4 regions of the Mucilaginibacter rubeus genome follow, and region 1 is predicted to be linked to each of the others. Evidence: riboswitches for the same ligand, from Rfam matches in the RefSeq annotation. Region 1 holds a riboswitch; each other region holds the start of a gene.
The links. A riboswitch is a leader RNA that binds a small molecule or an ion and turns the genes downstream of it on or off. The one in region 1 is predicted to bind S-adenosylmethionine.

Region 1 (4,216 bases):
TACTGTACAAATCAGATACCCTGGTATGCACATCTAATACTGTATTTACTGCGCTCAGGTTATACTCCCGCGGGTTTTCTTCATAATCAACATAGGTAGATGGCAGCTCACGCTCATCACGGTTAGAGCAATCAACTTCTACATTATTAGCATCAACAACTTTGTTTAAACGATAAACGCCTGATTCAACAGGGATCCAGTTTAATAAATGTGTTAACCAGCGAGGGGTAATGGTTGATAACTGCGGAACGGTACGGGTGGCTACTGCTAACTGTCTGGCGGCTACGTCGCCGAGAGCGGTTTGTTTTTGTTTTTGATCGGGCATTTTTTAATAAATGAAATAAGTGTTTAAAGCTGATTTGGTGGTGCTTTCAATGTTTAACACCTGCTTTGCAATGATATAAAATAAATTATATAAAATCTATAGGAATTATAGATTTTATTGTATGTTTGCATCATCAGTTCTTTAACACTTATCCAGAAAAGACGGAGGGAAAGGCCCCATGAAGTCTTGGCAACCTGTACAATACCTTATATTGTAATATTGTAAAAGGTGCTAATTCCTGCTCCCGGCAAGGGGAGAAAGATAAGATGCTACAGGTTTATACAAATATCTCCACAGCTCTTTTCCTGGTAAGTTTACTGAACCCCAAAAAAGAAGAGAATAAACCACATCATCACTATACCGAATGAAGAAATTCATACTTACCGCTTTAACTTCTGTTATTGGCACTGTGGCTTACTCGCAGATACTTGCTCCGGTAAAATGGTCGTACGCGGCAAAAAAGATTGACAAAGAGCAAGCCATCGTTTTTATAAAGGCCGATATTGAAAAAGGCTGGCATATCTATTCGCAGCGTGTTGCTGATGGCGGCCCGGTAAAAACTTCGTTTACGTTTGATAAAAGCGATGACTATACATTGAGCGGAAACACTTCAGAACCTAAGGCTGTCAGTAAGTATGAAAAGGCGTTCAGTATGAATGTGCAGTACTTTGAGCAATCGGTAATTTTTCAGCAAAAAATAAAACTTAAAAACGGGCAAACTTCGGTTAAAGGCACACTAAATTATATGGTGTGCAGCGACAAGCAATGCCTGCCTCCTGAGGATGTAGAATTCAGCGTCCCTGTAAAATAAATAGCACATAATAATAGTGTTTAACAGATCAATAGCCACCAACTGAACTGTTAAACGGATGTTGAAGCGGTACAAAAACCGCTTTAAAAACTAATACCATGAAACCGAAAACGAATATTATCACTAACGCCTTTAAACAGAATGGTGGCGCCCTTTTCTGTTGTTACCAGTATTGTTAATTAGCGCAGTTTGTGTCACGGAAAATTGATCCTGAAATAAGATCAACATCCTGGCTGTACTAAGTGCGTTGCTTTGCTATGGTGGTAAAACAGGCGTGTGCTGTACAGACCAGGATGTTTATTGTTTACAATATAAGATTTTAATGAAATTCAATTCTAAATAAAAAATATTCTACTAAATCTATAGATTTTATTGTATTTATCATATTTATTACTATCTTTACAGCATTCTAATTAACCCCACCATTAATTAGTTGATTTATAAAGAATAAGGGAGAGGAAGTCTCGATGATCTTATAGCAACTTTTCAGCAATGAAATAAGTGCTCAAACTTTTTTGCAGGGCGATGTTGCTGTGCAAATATAAATTAACTAAACACCATGAACACTAAACATGACTATCCGCAGCAGCAGGCAATTGCCATAAGGCGATGTTGTTGTTTTGCACAGCGCCTTTTCTGGTTTTAACAACCGGTTCCTGAAATTTTATTGCTCCATTTTTTAGGGCCTCACAGGGTCACGTGGCATTGCTATGTCTAATTTTTAATCAAATCAATAACAATAAACTAAAACTGATAACATGAAAACAACAAATTACTTAACTAAAGCAAAAGTGTTGAGCATCGCGCTTTTGCTCGGTACTGCGGGCGTATCGCATGCCGATCCTAAGCCTAAATTTATTAAAGAAGGCAAATGGCGTGGCGAATTTACCGTAAGCGAATCAAAAGTACCCTTCAATTTTGAGCTGAAAGGAAAAGATGCTGAACATGCGGTATTTACGCTTATCAATGGCTCCCGTCGTGATGATTTTCATGTAAAATCTATCGGCCAGGATTCGGTTTACATCAAAATGAACACCTATGATGCAGCCTTGGTTGCCAAAGTTGAAGACGACGGATCTTTAACCGGCGAGTATCGCAGCCTGGTTCCGGGCTTCAGGGGGAATTCGCTGCCATTTAAAGCAGAATATGGTAAAACTTACCGCTTTGTTGAACCGGGAAAAGACGTTGCCCCTACGGCAGACCTGAGCGGCAAATGGGAAATCAAAACCTACAGCAAAGAAGCCGTTCCTGCATCCATCGCCCTGTTGAAACAAAAAGGTAATAAGCTTACCGGCGTGGTAATGACCGTAGTAGGTGATACGCGCGAGTTGGAAGGCACTGTACAGGGCGATGAATTTGCGTTGAGCGGTTTCACAGGCCCAAGCCCATTCATTATTAAAGGTAAGATCAATGCTGATGGTACATTGAGCGGTGAACAGGGTTTCGGGATCTATAAAAACCTGAAGTTTGACGCCGCCAAAAAAGCCGAAGTTGAATTGCCGGATCCTTATAAATTAACTTTCCTGAAAGAGGGTTATAAAAAGCTTGACTTTTCGTTTCCGGGGATTGATGGTAAACAGGTATCGTTGAGCGATAACAAGTATAAGGGTAAGGTGGTGATCGTGGAGATCATTGGTACCTGGTGCCCCAACTGTACAGATCAAACCGTGTTCCTATCGCCATGGTTTAACAAAAATCATAACCGTGGGGTAGAGGCCATTGCTTTAGGCTTCGAGCAAAAAGATAGCCTGGAATATGCTAAATACACGCTGGGCAAGCTGCGCGATAAATATGCTATTAACTACGATATCGCTTTTGGTGGATTAGCCGATAAGAAGCTGGTATCGCAAAAACTACCTGCATTGAACAAGTTTATCGCTTTCCCCACTACGATCATTATCGACAGAAAAGGTGACGTAAGGGAGATCTATACAGGCTACACCGGCACCGTAACCGGCAAATATCATGAAGATTACGAAAAGAAATTCAACAAGCTTTTAGACGAGCTTATCGCGGAGCCGGCGCCAGAAACTGCTGCCGTTGTTGATCAGCCGGCACGTCAAGGTAAGTAAACAACTATTAACTATCTATAATTTATCAAATGAAAACACTCAATTTAATTACTTCATTCAAATGCCTGACAGTAGGGTTGCTGTTGAGCAGTACAGTGTTTGCGGCCGATAAAAATCCGCCGGTAAAATTTATCAAAGAAGGTGTATGGCGCGGCGTGTTTACTGTAGCCGAAACAAAAGTTCCTTTTAATTTTGAATTGAAAGGTAAGGATGCGGAACATGCTACCTTCACGCTCATCAATGGTACCCGTCGCGATAACTTTCATGTTAAGCAGGTAGGCAAAGATTCGGTATTTATTAAAATGAATACGTATGATGCCGCACTGGTTGCCAAAGTAGAAGATGACGGAACCTTAAGTGGCGAATACCGCAGCCTGGTGCCGGGTTTCAGAGGGAATTCACTACCCTTCACCGCCGAATACGGCAAAAGCTACCGTTTTGTTGAGCCTGGTAAGGATATTGCACCAGCCGCCAACTTAACCGGTAAATGGGAGCTGAAAGTTTACTCGAAAGAGCAGGTACCTAACAAGATAGCTGTCCTGAAACAGACTGGTAATAAATTAACTGGTGTAATTATGCAGGTAACCGGCGACAGCCGCGAGCTGGAGGGTACTGTACAAGGCGATGAATTTGAGCTGAGTGGCTTTACCGGTCCGAGCCCTAAAATTTACAAGGGGAAGATCAATCCGGATGGTACGCTGAGTGGTGAGATAGGCCAAGGCATTTATGATAACACCAAGTTTGATGCCGTAAAAGACGATAAAGCCGAACTACCTGATCCGTACAAATTAACTTACCTGAAAGAAGGTTACAAAAAATTGGATTTCACTTTCCCTGACCTGAACGGTAACCCGGTTTCATTAAGCGATGCCAAGTATAAAGGTAAGGTTACTATCATAGAGATTGTGGGTACCTGGTGCCCTAACTGTACCGATCAAACCGTGTTCCTTTCGCCATGGTTTAATAAAAACCATAACCGTGGGGTTGAGGCGATAGCTATAGGCTTTG
Region 2 (4,216 bases), 2.3 Mb from region 1:
CGCCTCCAGTTGAGCTTTGGGGGCAGATCACCAAGCCGCTGGCCATACAATCGGTAGGAAGAAATATCATGCTGGGCTTCCGTTTCTACCCACATTCGGCCGCTTATTTTTTTGACGAAAATGTAGCCGAGTTCAATAATGAAATTGTAGATGCCAGGCAGGTATTCGGCCCTAAATTGCAAACGCTTTATTCAAGGTTATTGGAGACTCCCGATCTGAACGCGAAGGTAGCCATGATTGAGGATTACCTTTGGAGCCGTTTATCTGTAACTGAAAAAAAGCACTCGAAGATCAAATTCATAGGTGACATCATAGGCAATCTTAAAAAGAGCTACAGCGATGATAATATCCTATCTATTTCCAACCGGCATAATATTTCTTCACGGCATTTAAATACCCTTTTTTCGCAGTATACTGGCATACCTCCCAAATTATTTTATAAAATAAATCGCTTTCAACATAGCCTTAACCTCGTAAACGCTGCCGAAGAAAAGCTGACCAATGTAGCTTACAGCGCCGGCTATTTTGATCAGGCCCATTTTATAAAGGAGTTTAAGCTTTTTACAGGACTTACCCCTAATGCCTTTGCCGCGCAGGCATCGCCAATAAACCAGATTTTGGCGGGCAGTTAATACGCTTCCGTTTTATACAATTTTGGGTTGTTAAAGCCATATAGTTTTGCTGATAATAAAAACACAGCAAAATGAAAACAGCAAAAACACCACAGGAAGTGCACGCCGTACTGGCGGCAGCTTTTAACACCAAAAACTTAGATGTAATTATGAATGTGTACGATGCCAACGGCATCATTTTCCCTGAACCCAGAAAAGAAGTATCAGGGCAGTCCCAGTTTGTAGAAGCAGTAAAAAGCATTTGCGCTGTTCCGGGCGTAATGGAAATTAAAACCGTTTACTGTCTACAATCGGGCGATGTAGCCGTAGGCCGATCGGAGTGGAGCATTACAGACAAAGGTAAAACCCAGGTTGCAGCAAAAGGCATCGAACTTATGAAGCAACAACCCGATGGCAGCTGGAAAATTATCATCGATCACGCTTTCGGAGCCGAAGCTAATCTTGTAGCATGATTAAAATTAAGAAAGAACAATGGCCGGTTTATCCGGCCATTGTTCTTTCACCTTTCACCTTTCACCTCAATTTGTTCCGTTTTATACAATTTTCAGAAAAGCAAGCGGGCTAATTTTGAGCATCAATAAAAAATAAGAAAATGAAAAACAGATTTAAAGAATTTTTAGCCCTGCATCATAATACAGAACTTCTGCAAATTGGTAACGTATGGAATGTACAAAGCGCACAGGTTTATGATAAACTGAATTTTAAGGCCATAGGCACATCAAGCGCGGCAGTTGCAGCTACATTAGGTCTTGCCGATGGTGAAGAAATGAGTTTTGATGATTATCTTTTTGTGATCAAACGGATAGCAGCATCGGCATCGGCCATTTTATCAGTTGATCTTGAAGCGGGTTATGGTAACACGCCTGAAGAGATCAGTGACAATATCATCCGTCTGCATAGTATTGGTGTGGCAGGTATTAACATCGAAGATTCGATAGTAATCAACGGTCAGCGCAGCATTGTTGATGCGAATGAATTTGCCGCAAAACTTAAACAGGTTACCGGTTTACTGGCGAAAGCAGGAGTGGAGGTATTTATAAATGTAAGGGGCGATTCATTTTTGCTTGGTTTGCCCAACGCGCTTGAAGGTGCCCTCACCCGCACTAAACTTTACCAGGATACAGGCGTACATGGTTTGTTTTTTCCTTGCATCACACAAATAAGTGATATCGAAAAAATAACCGCCTTATCCAACCTCCCCGTTAGCGTAATGTGTATGCCTAACCTGCCTGATTTTAAAGCGCTGCAGAGCGCCGGTGTAAAACGGATCAGTTCAGGTAATTTTTTAAACAGCATTATTTACCAGGAGCTGGAAAACAAAGTTGAAAAGATAGTCGCCGAAAATAGCTTCGCGAGCCTGTTTAATTAAGGTCTCCAAATTCCAACCATACGTTGTAAGGAGTTAACAAACTTTTTGCAAGGCATAGGGTTATTGTGGATGTAGATTTAATCTGCAAATAAGTTTAGGTTAAAAGTCCCTGCGGCGAGCGTTAGGGACTTTTTATTTATAAAGAATTGATCAATCGATATAAAAAATGCGTTTCCATAAAATGGAGGCGCTTTTTGCTTTAAAGATGGTATTATCGAAGCATATTGGCGCTGCAATTTTTACCCGGTTTAATTCATTTTATTGCAATAATTATATAAAGTCTATGGTTTTAGTAGAATATGTATATATTTGCACCATCAAATCGGTTCTTTGAGTATTTTATTATCAAGAAAGACTGAGGGAAAGGCCCTGTGATGTCTTAGCAACCTGTAAGCCCACTGTTATAAAGGTGCTAATTCCTGTCTGCCCAAATAGGGGTGGAAAAGATAATGTAATAAGCTATTGCCTTGTATTTTCAGGCTATAAGTACAATTCTTTTTCTCCCTTCACTTTTCTTGCTAAAAAATATTACTGAGTTGATATCACAATTTAAAGTGTTTAGCAATGAAGATTAAACTTTTACTTATTACCTGCCTGTTTTCCATAACAGCGCTATTTGCCTCAGCGCAAACAAACGCGGCTGCTGATCCGAACACAGATCGTGGTTACATCGTGAAAACAGGCGATATCGCCCCGGCTGATTTTGAGCTTGTGCTTACCGATGGCACTAAAACATCATTAAAGCAATTACGCGGTAAAGTGGTTATCCTGCAATTTACTGCAAGCTGGTGCAGCGTATGCCGCGAAGAAATGCCTCATCTTGAAAAAGAGATCTGGCAGGCTTATAAAGATAAAGGCCTGGTTTTAATAGGTGTTGACCGCGATGAACCGCTTGAAAAAGTGAAAGGTTTTCACCAGGTCATGAACATCAGCTACCCGCTGGCCCTTGATCCCGGTGCAGATATCTTCGGACGGTTTGCTAACAAAAAAAGTGGCGTCACGCGTAATGTAGTTATTGACCGCGATGGGAAAATTGTTTACCTCACCCGCTTGTACGATAAACAGGAATTTGCATCCATGCTAAAAGCTGTCGACGCTTTGGTGAACAACAAAACAGCATCTATCAACTAAATGAATGACGGCCACCCTGCTGGCTATCGATAAAGAAAGAATCTATCCGTACTTATTTAATACCCGTTTTTATGAAAACAAAAACTAACCCCTTACACAAAAACACCTTCGTCCCGGTAAGCCAATCGGCCTGCAAATCCATCTATCCATATATGCAAAGCATGCGTTGTTGCTGCTAATTCTTTACAGCATGCATGGTATTTAAATACGGACTTGCTGCAGCTTGCCGTAGCTTAATAATACCATCCCCTAATCAATTCTTTACTGTTATAACAGGTTATGAGTTGGGCAATTTATGCCTGCTAACGCGATAGCCATGCTTTTTGTACCGGTAAAGACATCAAAAAATTAATTCTCAATTATTAAATCATGTTAAAAATTTACAAGCTATTTCTGGCAATTTTATTGCCTTTCATTCTCGTCCAGACGGTTGCGGGGCAATCCGTTAAAATAAGCGGTGTGGTAACCGCCAAGTCCGATGGGCTGCCGTTGCCCGGTGTAAGCATATCAGTTAAAGGCACTACAACGGGCGCACAAACCAATGTTGACGGTAAGTTTACCATTAACGCCAAAGTAAACGATGTACTGCGGGTTAGCTATATAGGCTTTACCAGCCAGGACGTTACGGTTACAGGTTCATCAACCTTGAATATAGTTTTGGTTGAAGCGCCAAACTCGCTTAATGAGGTAGTTATAACGGCCCTCAATATCTCAAAAGATAAAAAATCATTGGGTTATGCAGTGCAGGGTTTAAAATCGAAAGATATCTCAGAAGCCAAGGAAACAAACTTTGTAAACGCGCTGGCGGGTAAAATTGCCGGTGTACAGGTTACCAACAGCCAGGGTGATATGGGTTCGTCCCGTATCGTTATCCGTGGAGAAACTTCTATCTCGGGTAATAACCAGCCCTTATTTGTGGTTGACGGTGTTATAGTTGACAACAGCCAGTTTTTAGGAAATAATGGTTCAAGGGATTTTGCCAATGCTATTTCTGATCTTAACTCTGAAGATATCGAATCGGTAAGCGTGCTGAAAGGCCCTAATGCGGCAGCGCTTTACGGTTCACGCGCGGCAGCAGGCGTTA
Region 3 (4,216 bases), 3.2 Mb from region 1:
ATGCACCATCTCGTCAAGCGATGGCGTTATCAACCCGCTTAAGCCAATAATATCAACGTTTTGCTTTTTAGCTTCTTCAATAATGCGTTGCGCAGGCACCATTACTCCAAGGTCAATAACTTCGAAGTTGTTACAGGCCAGTACTACGCCAACTATATTTTTACCAATGTCATGCACATCGCCTTTTACGGTGGCCATTAAAACCTTACCGGCGTTCGAGCGCTGATCGGCACCTGCGTTATTCTTTTTTTCTTCTTCGATGAAGGGCAACAGGTAAGCCACGGCCTTTTTCATTACACGGGCCGATTTAACTACCTGCGGCAGGAACATTTTGCCCGCACCAAACAGGTCACCTACTACGTTCATGCCATCCATCAGCGGGCCTTCAATTACTTCAAGCGGCCTTGCATAAGCCTGGCGGGCTTCTTCCACATCGTTATCAAGGTATTCAACAATGCCTTTTACCAACGAGTGCGACAGGCGCTCCTGAACGGTGCCTTTACGCCATTCTTCGTCACGTACAATCTCTTTGCCTTTACTTTTGATGGTATCGGCAAACTCCACCAGGCGCTCTGTAGCATCCTGGCGACGGTTAAGCAGTACATCTTCAACCAACTCAAGCAGGTTTTTAGGAATTTGCTCGTAAACTTCAAGCATACCGGCGTTAACAATACCCATATCCATACCCGCTTTAATGGCGTGATACAAGAATGCCGAGTGCATAGCCTCGCGCACAGTATTGTTACCCCTGAAAGAGAACGAAATATTACTTACCCCACCGCTCACCTTGGCGTGAGGCAGATTTTGTTTTATCCAGCGCGTAGCTTCAATAAAATCAACCGCGTAGTTATTATGCTCTTCCAAACCGGTAGCTACGGTAAGGATGTTGGGGTCAAAAATGATATCCTGTGGCGGGAAGCCTACTTCGTTCACCAATATATCGTATGATCTTTTACAGATCTCGATACGGCGTTCTAATGAGTCGGCCTGACCAACTTCATCAAATGCCATTACTACGGTAGCTGCACCATAGCTTAGTATTTTGCGGGCTTGCTCTTTAAACTTTTCTTCGCCTTCCTTAAGGGAGATAGAGTTTACTATACCCTTACCCTGTACGCATTTCAAACCCGCCTCAATCACTGTCCATTTAGATGAATCGATCATGATAGGCAGTTTGGCTATGTCCGGCTCAGATGCAACAAGGTTCAGGAACTTTGTCATCACCGCTTCAGAGTCGATCATGCCCTCGTCCATGTTAATGTCGATAACCTGGGCTCCACCTTCAACTTGCTGCAGCGCAACAGATAGCGCTGCCTCATAATCCTCGGCCAAAATCAGTTTAGAAAACTTGGGCGAACCGGTGATATTGGTACGCTCACCCACGTTTACGAAAATGCTTTCGGGCTTAATGGTAACCGATTCCAACCCGCTCAGACGCATATCCGGCTCAATTTCAGGGATAGGGCGCGGGGGGAAGGATGCAGCTTTATCGGCAATGCATTTGATGTGATCGGGTGTGGTACCGCAACATCCGCCTACGATATTTACCAGCCCGGCTTTAATGAAATCATCAACCTGGTGAGCGGTTTCGTGTGGGGTTTCGTCGTACTGGCCAAACTCATTTGGTAGGCCTGCGTTTGGATAAGCCGAAATATATACGCCTGCTTTTTCAGAAAGTTCGGCAAGGTGCGGGCGCATTTCCCTTGCACCTAAAGCGCAGTTTAAACCTACCGATAGCAGGTTGGCATGACTTATCGAGTTCCAGAAAGCCTCAACCGTTTGCCCCGAAAGGGTACGGCCCGAAGCATCGGTAATAGTACCCGAGATCATGATACCACCCGAATCCCTGAAAGCAGGGAAATCCTTTCCGGCAGCTTTACATTCATCCTCATAACGTTTTATGGCGAACAGGGCAGCCTTGGCATTCAGGGTATCAAAGATGGTTTCAACCAGCAGCAAATGCGAGCCGCCGTCAACCAAACCACGCACCTGGTCATAGTAGGCATCGGCCAGATCATCAAACGTAACAGCGCGGTAGCCCGGGTCATTAACATCAGGCGACAATGAAGCGGTGCGGTTTGTTGGCCCGATAGCGCCGGCGACAAAGCGCGGCTTTTCGGGATTGCGTTGGGTATATTCATCGGCTACCTCGCGTGCAATACGGGCGCCTTCATAGCTTAATTCGTATGCCAATTCTTCCAGGTGATAATCGGCAAGGGAAATTACCTGTGTGCTGAATGTGTTGGTTTCAATAATATCAGCCCCTGCATCCAAATATTCGGCATGGATAGCCTTAATAATGTCTGGGCGTGTGATATTGAGCAGGTCGTTATTGCCCTGCAGGTCGCTTTTATGATCGCGAAAACGCTCGCCACGAAAATCCTTCTCCGTGAGCTGGTACCTTTGAATCATGGTACCCATTGCTCCGTCAATCACCAGGATGCGTTTCTGTAATTCTTTTCTAATGTCCATTTTTTGAGATGTGAGATATGAGATGTGAGATATGAGACTGGAGAAAATTCAGCACTCAGATCTTTATCTCATATATCTGATAAAAAGACACTAAACAGACGATCTGAAAAAGCAAAAACTATCTCAAATCTCAAATCTAATATCTCAAATCTAAATAAAAGCTTATCTCGAAAAGTCGGGTGTTATTATGACTTTCGCTTATCTGTCCGGGCGCTTAATTGCTGCCTGGTAGAATGTAGCACCTTGTGAAGCACAGGTTGCTAAGACATCGCAGGGTCTAATCCCTCCGTCTTTCTCCATAAGCACTGCAAATTTGCGCAATAAAGTTGTCATTTGCAAGTGTATAACAAACGCTATATATCATAACTAAGCCACATTGTTAAACAAAAAAAGCTGCCTTTTGCGGAGGCAGCTTTCTGAATAATTTCTTTTGGGTTGATTATCGCCTTCTGCCGCCAAATAAGCGAAGAACGAAAAGGAAAAGGTTGATGAAGTCAAGATATAGAGTCAACCCACCCATTAGCGCCATTTTCTTGGCAGAAGCGTCGCCGTACTCTATACCGGCGCCAATGCGTTTAAGTTTCTGAACATCGTAAGCGGTTAAACCGGTAAACACTGCTACACCAAAATAGCTGATGATGTAATCAAAAGCTTCGCTGTGTAAGAACATATTTACCAGAGAGGCGATGATGATGCCAATCAGCAACATGATCAGGATACCGCCAAAGTTGGTCAGGTCTGTTTTTGTAGTATAACCGGCAATAGCCATTACACCAAAAACCAGCGCGGATACGCCAAAAGCTAATGTTACTTTTGATGCTGTGTATATCAAAAGGATATAGCAAAGGCTCATTCCTGTTGCGGCAGCGTATGCAATAAATAACAGCGCAAGTACAGGATATGACAAGCGGTTTAAGCCAAAGCGCATAATTAAAACAAATGCCAAAGGCAAAAACATAACTATCATGCCCAACCCGGTTGAGTGACCTGTGTTAAAATCAAACAGCAGGTTTAATAATTGAGGTGTACCGGCAAATACAAACGCGCAAACGCTTGAAATACCTAAGGCAACAAACATCCATAAAAATACACTTGCTATAAATTTACGTGATGCATCCTGTTCGTTTAATTGTATTACGTTTTTATAAACGTATTCGGGATCTTTAAATTCCATTTTGTGTTAAAAATTATACTACGAATTTATGAATAAAAAGTGAATGTCAGGTGAAGAATGCGTGTGTGCCTTTCCATCTCGTCATTGCGAGGTGTGTTAGCGTTAGTTTAAACGACGCATCAGCTGCTCTTCTACCTTTTTGAAAACCTGTACGGGTTTTAGGGTGCGCCAACCGAGGTTATCCAATTCGCCACCGAAGTTAATGTAATAGTCGATGTTGCTATTTTTAAACTCATCTATCACATGTTCGCGGAAGTTGATGCCTGCTATCCAGCCATCCTCTACATCCTGAAACCATTCTTCATAATAACAATCATCACTTGAGTGAAAGTTCAAAACGTTTTCACCTATCAGGATAAAATGCGTGATGCCATTATCTATCATGAGGTCAAGTAGTTCGCGCTTTAACAGCATGATGTCGTTGTTGATAGCGTCATTCCATTCGCCAATTAATTCAATGATGGTGTAGCCTTTATCATAGTCGGCAAAAAGCACCTTAAGGTAAAGTGTATTGGAGCCGAACGAATCCCATTGCGGGTGCAGCAGGTAATTATACACCTGCTTATCAAA
Region 4 (4,216 bases), 2.7 Mb from region 1:
TTTTTGGCGGATAGATCTTGCCGATCCATTCCTTGCGTCCCCATTTAGCACAGCCAACATGTACCTGCAGAGGTACATCATTTTTGGCGGCTGCAAGCGTATCAACAGTAATCTGCGGATCTGCTGGCAGGGTAAAATCAACCCTTACTAATTCCTCATCTGTTACTCTACCAAATTCCATTTGCTTTTTTTGTGGGAAAGATAGTGATTTGGTTGATTAGGTGAGTGGTTGATTGGGGGAATAGTTGATTAGGTTGAAAGCTCGCAAACAAGCATTCCGCCTGTAACTACTCACTTAATCAACCCAGTCAACCACTCACCTAAAAATCAACCACTCACTAAACTACAAGAACATCCCGCCCGAAGCTTCAATACGCTGAGCGTTGATCCAGCGGGCATCTTCTGTACAAAGGAAGGCTACTACGCCTCCGATATCATCCGGCTGACCAACCCTGCCTAAAGCTGTTGATTTCGACATCATTTCTTCCAAACCGGGGTGTGAGTCAAATGCCGCTTTGGTAAAATCGGTCTGGATGATACCCGGAGCCACAACGTTTGCGGCTATACCGCGACCGCCCAGTTCTTTTGCAAGGTATTTGGTAAATACTTCAATAGCGCCTTTCATGGATGCATAGGCAGCATAGCCGGGAGTTGAGAAACGAGCCAGTCCGGTCGAAAAATTGATGATGCGGCCGCCATCGGCAATTATAGGCAGGCTTTTCTGGGTTAAAAAGTAAACGCCTTTAAAATGCACATTAAACAGGTTGTCAAAATCCTCTTCGGTGGTTTGTGCAAATGGCGAGGCCGCGTCAATACCCGCGTTGTTGATCAGAAAATCAAAAGTATCACGTCCCCATTTTTCATTTAGGGTTGATTTTAGTGTTGTAATAAAAGCATCAAATGTTGATACAATACCGGTATCCAGCTGCAAAGCGGCAGCCTTTTGCCCCATCAATTCTATTTCGGCCACAACAGCTTCGGCTTCTTCTTTTTTGGTGCGGTAAGTAACTATAACGTCAATGCCTTTTTGGGCGATGTGTTTTGCGGCGTTTTTGCCCAGGCCTCGGCTACCGCCGGTTATTAATGCTATTTTGTTTGCTTTCATTATGGTGTGTTTTAATGTTTTAACAATACAAAGGTGCAATGGTTAGCTAATAAAATTATGGTGACTACTTCAGATTAAATGGTGATCATTTAAGTTTTTTAGTGGGGAGTACCAAAAAACAAAGTGAAGATATCGGAAATTCCCTCCCCCGGGAGGGGTGCGTTAGGGTTGCGTATTGGCAGGGAGGGGTTTATACGTCTTTGCAATGACCGGCATCTCGCTGAACCCCTCCCTACACCCTCCCAGGGGAGGGAATCGCACGGCCCGCGCTCTTCCTTTTTATGGTCTAATGGCTATCCTGTCTCAAACAAAGACATCACAATCACTCCCTTCCTGAATTTATCTCCCTCAAAATCAATATAAAACAAATATAAATGAAATTAAACTACTAAAACCATAGGATTTATATAATTAATTATTACATTTGCACTGTCAACAACGACAAAGCGTTCTTTTATAACTTATCAAGAAAGACTGAGGGAAAGGCCCAAAGACGTCTTAGCAACCTGTACATCCGCATAATGTAAAAGGTGCTAATTCCTGCTCCTGTGCAAAACGGGAGAGAGATAATTATATCTACACCCCACAACCGATCTGATTAAGTGATTTTTTTCTATAGTTTTCAAGTCGCGTGACCGAGAGGATAGGTGGGGGTCCGCAATACCCTAAACGGCAGTTCGAATCTGCCCGCGACATCAAATTTTCATCAGGTTCATTTTATATACATCAATTTTCCTGCCTGTTTTTGCCACTTTTTAAGTATATAAAAACTATTTTTTGCCTTTAAAAAGTGCAAACTAAATTTCTATATTTAGCATTGCTTAACCTGCATATTAGGCGCCAAAACCAGTATAAATTATTGCAATTGCTTTTTACTTATGAAAATCTTCAACATTGTATGGATTGTACTTTTTATCATCTTCGCGGGTTTACAGTATAATGATCCCGACCCATACCTTTGGATGCCTATTTATTTGTATTGTGCCTGGTTCTGCTACCTTGCGGCAAAAAAAGAATTTTATCCAATTGGGTACGCGGTAGGTATCGCTGTTTTTACAGGCTACGCCATCTATAAAATATTTGACAATAATGGCCTGGTAGACTGGTTTGAATACCACCATGCCGAAAGCCTTGTACAAACCATGAAAGCCGAAAAGCCATGGGTTGAAGAAGTACGTGAGTTTTTTGGATTGGTGATATGTATAGCGGTACTGGGAGCCAATTGGGTTTACGCGGTGAAAGAGCGTAAAAAAGTGCCGGTTAAAAAGGGGAAAAGGTAAAGATTTGCCAAGGGGCTTGTTTCAAATACCTTGAAGGCTATTACACGATCTATCCTTTAAAGCTGATCATAAATAAGCGATGTCATTTCGACGAAAAAGCGTTGGGTTTGAGCTCCGGTGAGGAGAAATCTTATACACCATGCATTTTCGCTTTGCTTTGAGTATAAGATTTCTCTTTCGCCCGTACATCAGCCCAACCCGCTGCTCTATCGAAATGACATTTTTTGACACCTGTTTTAAAATTTTGTCATGCTGAGGAACGAAGCATCTTCTTCGCTCTGTACAGCGGCTTTGTCTACTGAAGGAGATCCTTCGCTATCGCTCAGGATGACAAATAGATAGGGGCGGTTTACAGAGCTTCCCTTTTACAAATACGACAATCCCTTAAACTCACCATCAACATAATAAAATGGTTCAAAGCCGTCTTCGGCAAGCTCGCAGCTTACCTGCATGGTTGTAAAGGTAACGTCGCCAAAAATGTTGGCTATGGCCGAGTCGGCGGCATCATGACCGGTGGCTATTTTGACCAGGCCGTTTAATGGTACCAGTCGTGTAGCATCAAACAGAATCCATTTTCCACCAAGGTATGCCTCAAAGCAGGCATGAAAATCAGCCGGTTTAAGGTGATAGGCATAACCAGTAAAATATCTTGCCGGAATAGTTAAGGCCCGGCAAAGAGCTATACCTAAATGCGCGAAGTCCCTGCAAACACCTGCCTGTTCAGTTACCGTATCAAAAGCGGATGTTTGCGAATTGGTTGAACCACTTAAGTACTGCACGTTTTTATGGATCCAGTTGGTTAATTCAACTACTTGCTCAAAAGGGTTGGTTATATGCCCAAACATATTATGGGCAAGACGATATAACTTGTCCGACTGGCAATAGCGGCTCGGGTTAAGATAAGGCAACACCGGCGAAGGCAATTCCGAAACGTGGGTTTCCTGTAGCTCACTGAAATCGGCTACTTCATAACAATTATCAACTACAGCCTTGTAAGTGACTTTAATATCAGGCGTATCGGCACTCACATCAAAGCGCACTAAACGGCTTTCGCCCTGCAGCGTTTGCAGTTCTTCAAACTTAATGTACGGCTCTAAGCTAAATTCTTCGCTTAGTATGGTTTGATTGGGGCTGCGTAATGCATGTATGTTTAAAATCAATGTGCCGGGCGACCGCACCACATATTCCATTTGGGAAAACACATCGAATTTCATGTTATCAGCTTTCTGTTTTTATTTCTTCTAATTTGTTAAATGTCGCGTCCATCCAGTCTTCCGATATATGGTCGAGGGCAAGTTTCAGTTCTTCGGCCCATTGGGTGGAGATGTGTTCCAGATCTTGCTTGTTATAACGTTGCTCAACAATATTAAAGCTATCCTTTTTATAAACAGCAACATCTATAGGGAAATCAACATTATTTGAGCTTACCCTTGTTGAATCGAACGAAAGAAAACCTGTTTTCAACGCCAATTTCAGGCTCGAGTTTTCATCAAGAATCCGGTTTAGGATAGCCTTGCCATGGCCCGAATTACCGATAACCACATAAGGCGCACCTTGTCCCAACTCAACCCAGTTACCTTCGGGATAAAGCAAAAACAGCTTGTGCTCATCGTCATCGCGTAATTGTCCGCCTATGATGGTATTCAGGTCAAACCGTAAGCCAGAGGCATCAAGCGATTCCTTATCTTCCTGGGCGGCACGTTTCACCTGCTCGCCAAAAGCATTCACGGCTTTGTACATTTTGTTGAACTCGGCTGTTTCCAGTAGTTCATTGAAATAGATCACTGCCTTATCGCGCACCGAACGCAAGCCACTGGTCATGATAAACAGC

Region 2: it holds a riboswitch for S-adenosylmethionine, as region 1 does, so the genes downstream of both, DEO27_RS02395 (TlpA family protein disulfide reductase) here and DEO27_RS11710 (peroxiredoxin family protein) in region 1, are expected to answer to the same signal.
Region 3: it holds a riboswitch for S-adenosylmethionine, as region 1 does, so the genes downstream of both, metH (methionine synthase) here and DEO27_RS11710 (peroxiredoxin family protein) in region 1, are expected to answer to the same signal.
Region 4: it holds a riboswitch for S-adenosylmethionine, as region 1 does, so the genes downstream of both, DEO27_RS00930 (transmembrane 220 family protein) here and DEO27_RS11710 (peroxiredoxin family protein) in region 1, are expected to answer to the same signal.

The regions. Positions count from the first base shown of each region.
Region 1 covers NZ_CP043450.1:2,918,966-2,923,181, reverse strand. Annotated here, with positions in the region: gene DEO27_RS11720 (family 2A encapsulin nanocompartment shell protein) at 1-325, opposite strand, end outside; SAM riboswitch class I at 471-593, shown strand; gene DEO27_RS11715 (protein-disulfide reductase DsbD domain-containing protein) at 690-1,136, shown strand; SAM riboswitch class I at 1,572-1,684, shown strand; gene DEO27_RS11710 (peroxiredoxin family protein) at 1,895-3,208, shown strand; gene DEO27_RS11705 (peroxiredoxin family protein) at 3,238-4,216, shown strand, end outside.
Region 2 covers NZ_CP043450.1:586,724-590,939, forward strand. Annotated here, with positions in the region: gene DEO27_RS02380 (helix-turn-helix domain-containing protein) at 1-632, shown strand, start outside; gene DEO27_RS02385 (YybH family protein) at 704-1,084, shown strand; gene DEO27_RS02390 (isocitrate lyase/phosphoenolpyruvate mutase family protein) at 1,225-2,001, shown strand; SAM riboswitch class I at 2,341-2,454, shown strand; gene DEO27_RS02395 (TlpA family protein disulfide reductase) at 2,566-3,132, shown strand; gene DEO27_RS02400 (SusC/RagA family TonB-linked outer membrane protein) at 3,502-4,216, shown strand, end outside.
Region 3 covers NZ_CP043450.1:6,093,328-6,097,543, reverse strand. Annotated here, with positions in the region: gene metH (methionine synthase) at 1-2,472, opposite strand, end outside; SAM riboswitch class I at 2,668-2,777, opposite strand; gene DEO27_RS24335 (Bax inhibitor-1/YccA family protein) at 2,912-3,646, opposite strand; gene DEO27_RS24330 (hypothetical protein) at 3,749-4,216, opposite strand, start outside.
Region 4 covers NZ_CP043450.1:218,727-222,942, forward strand. Annotated here, with positions in the region: gene DEO27_RS00920 (DUF72 domain-containing protein) at 1-181, opposite strand, end outside; gene DEO27_RS00925 (SDR family oxidoreductase) at 344-1,105, opposite strand; SAM riboswitch class I at 1,564-1,678, shown strand; gene DEO27_RS00930 (transmembrane 220 family protein) at 1,984-2,385, shown strand; gene DEO27_RS00935 (transglutaminase-like domain-containing protein) at 2,751-3,599, opposite strand; gene DEO27_RS00940 (peptidase) at 3,604-4,216, opposite strand, start outside.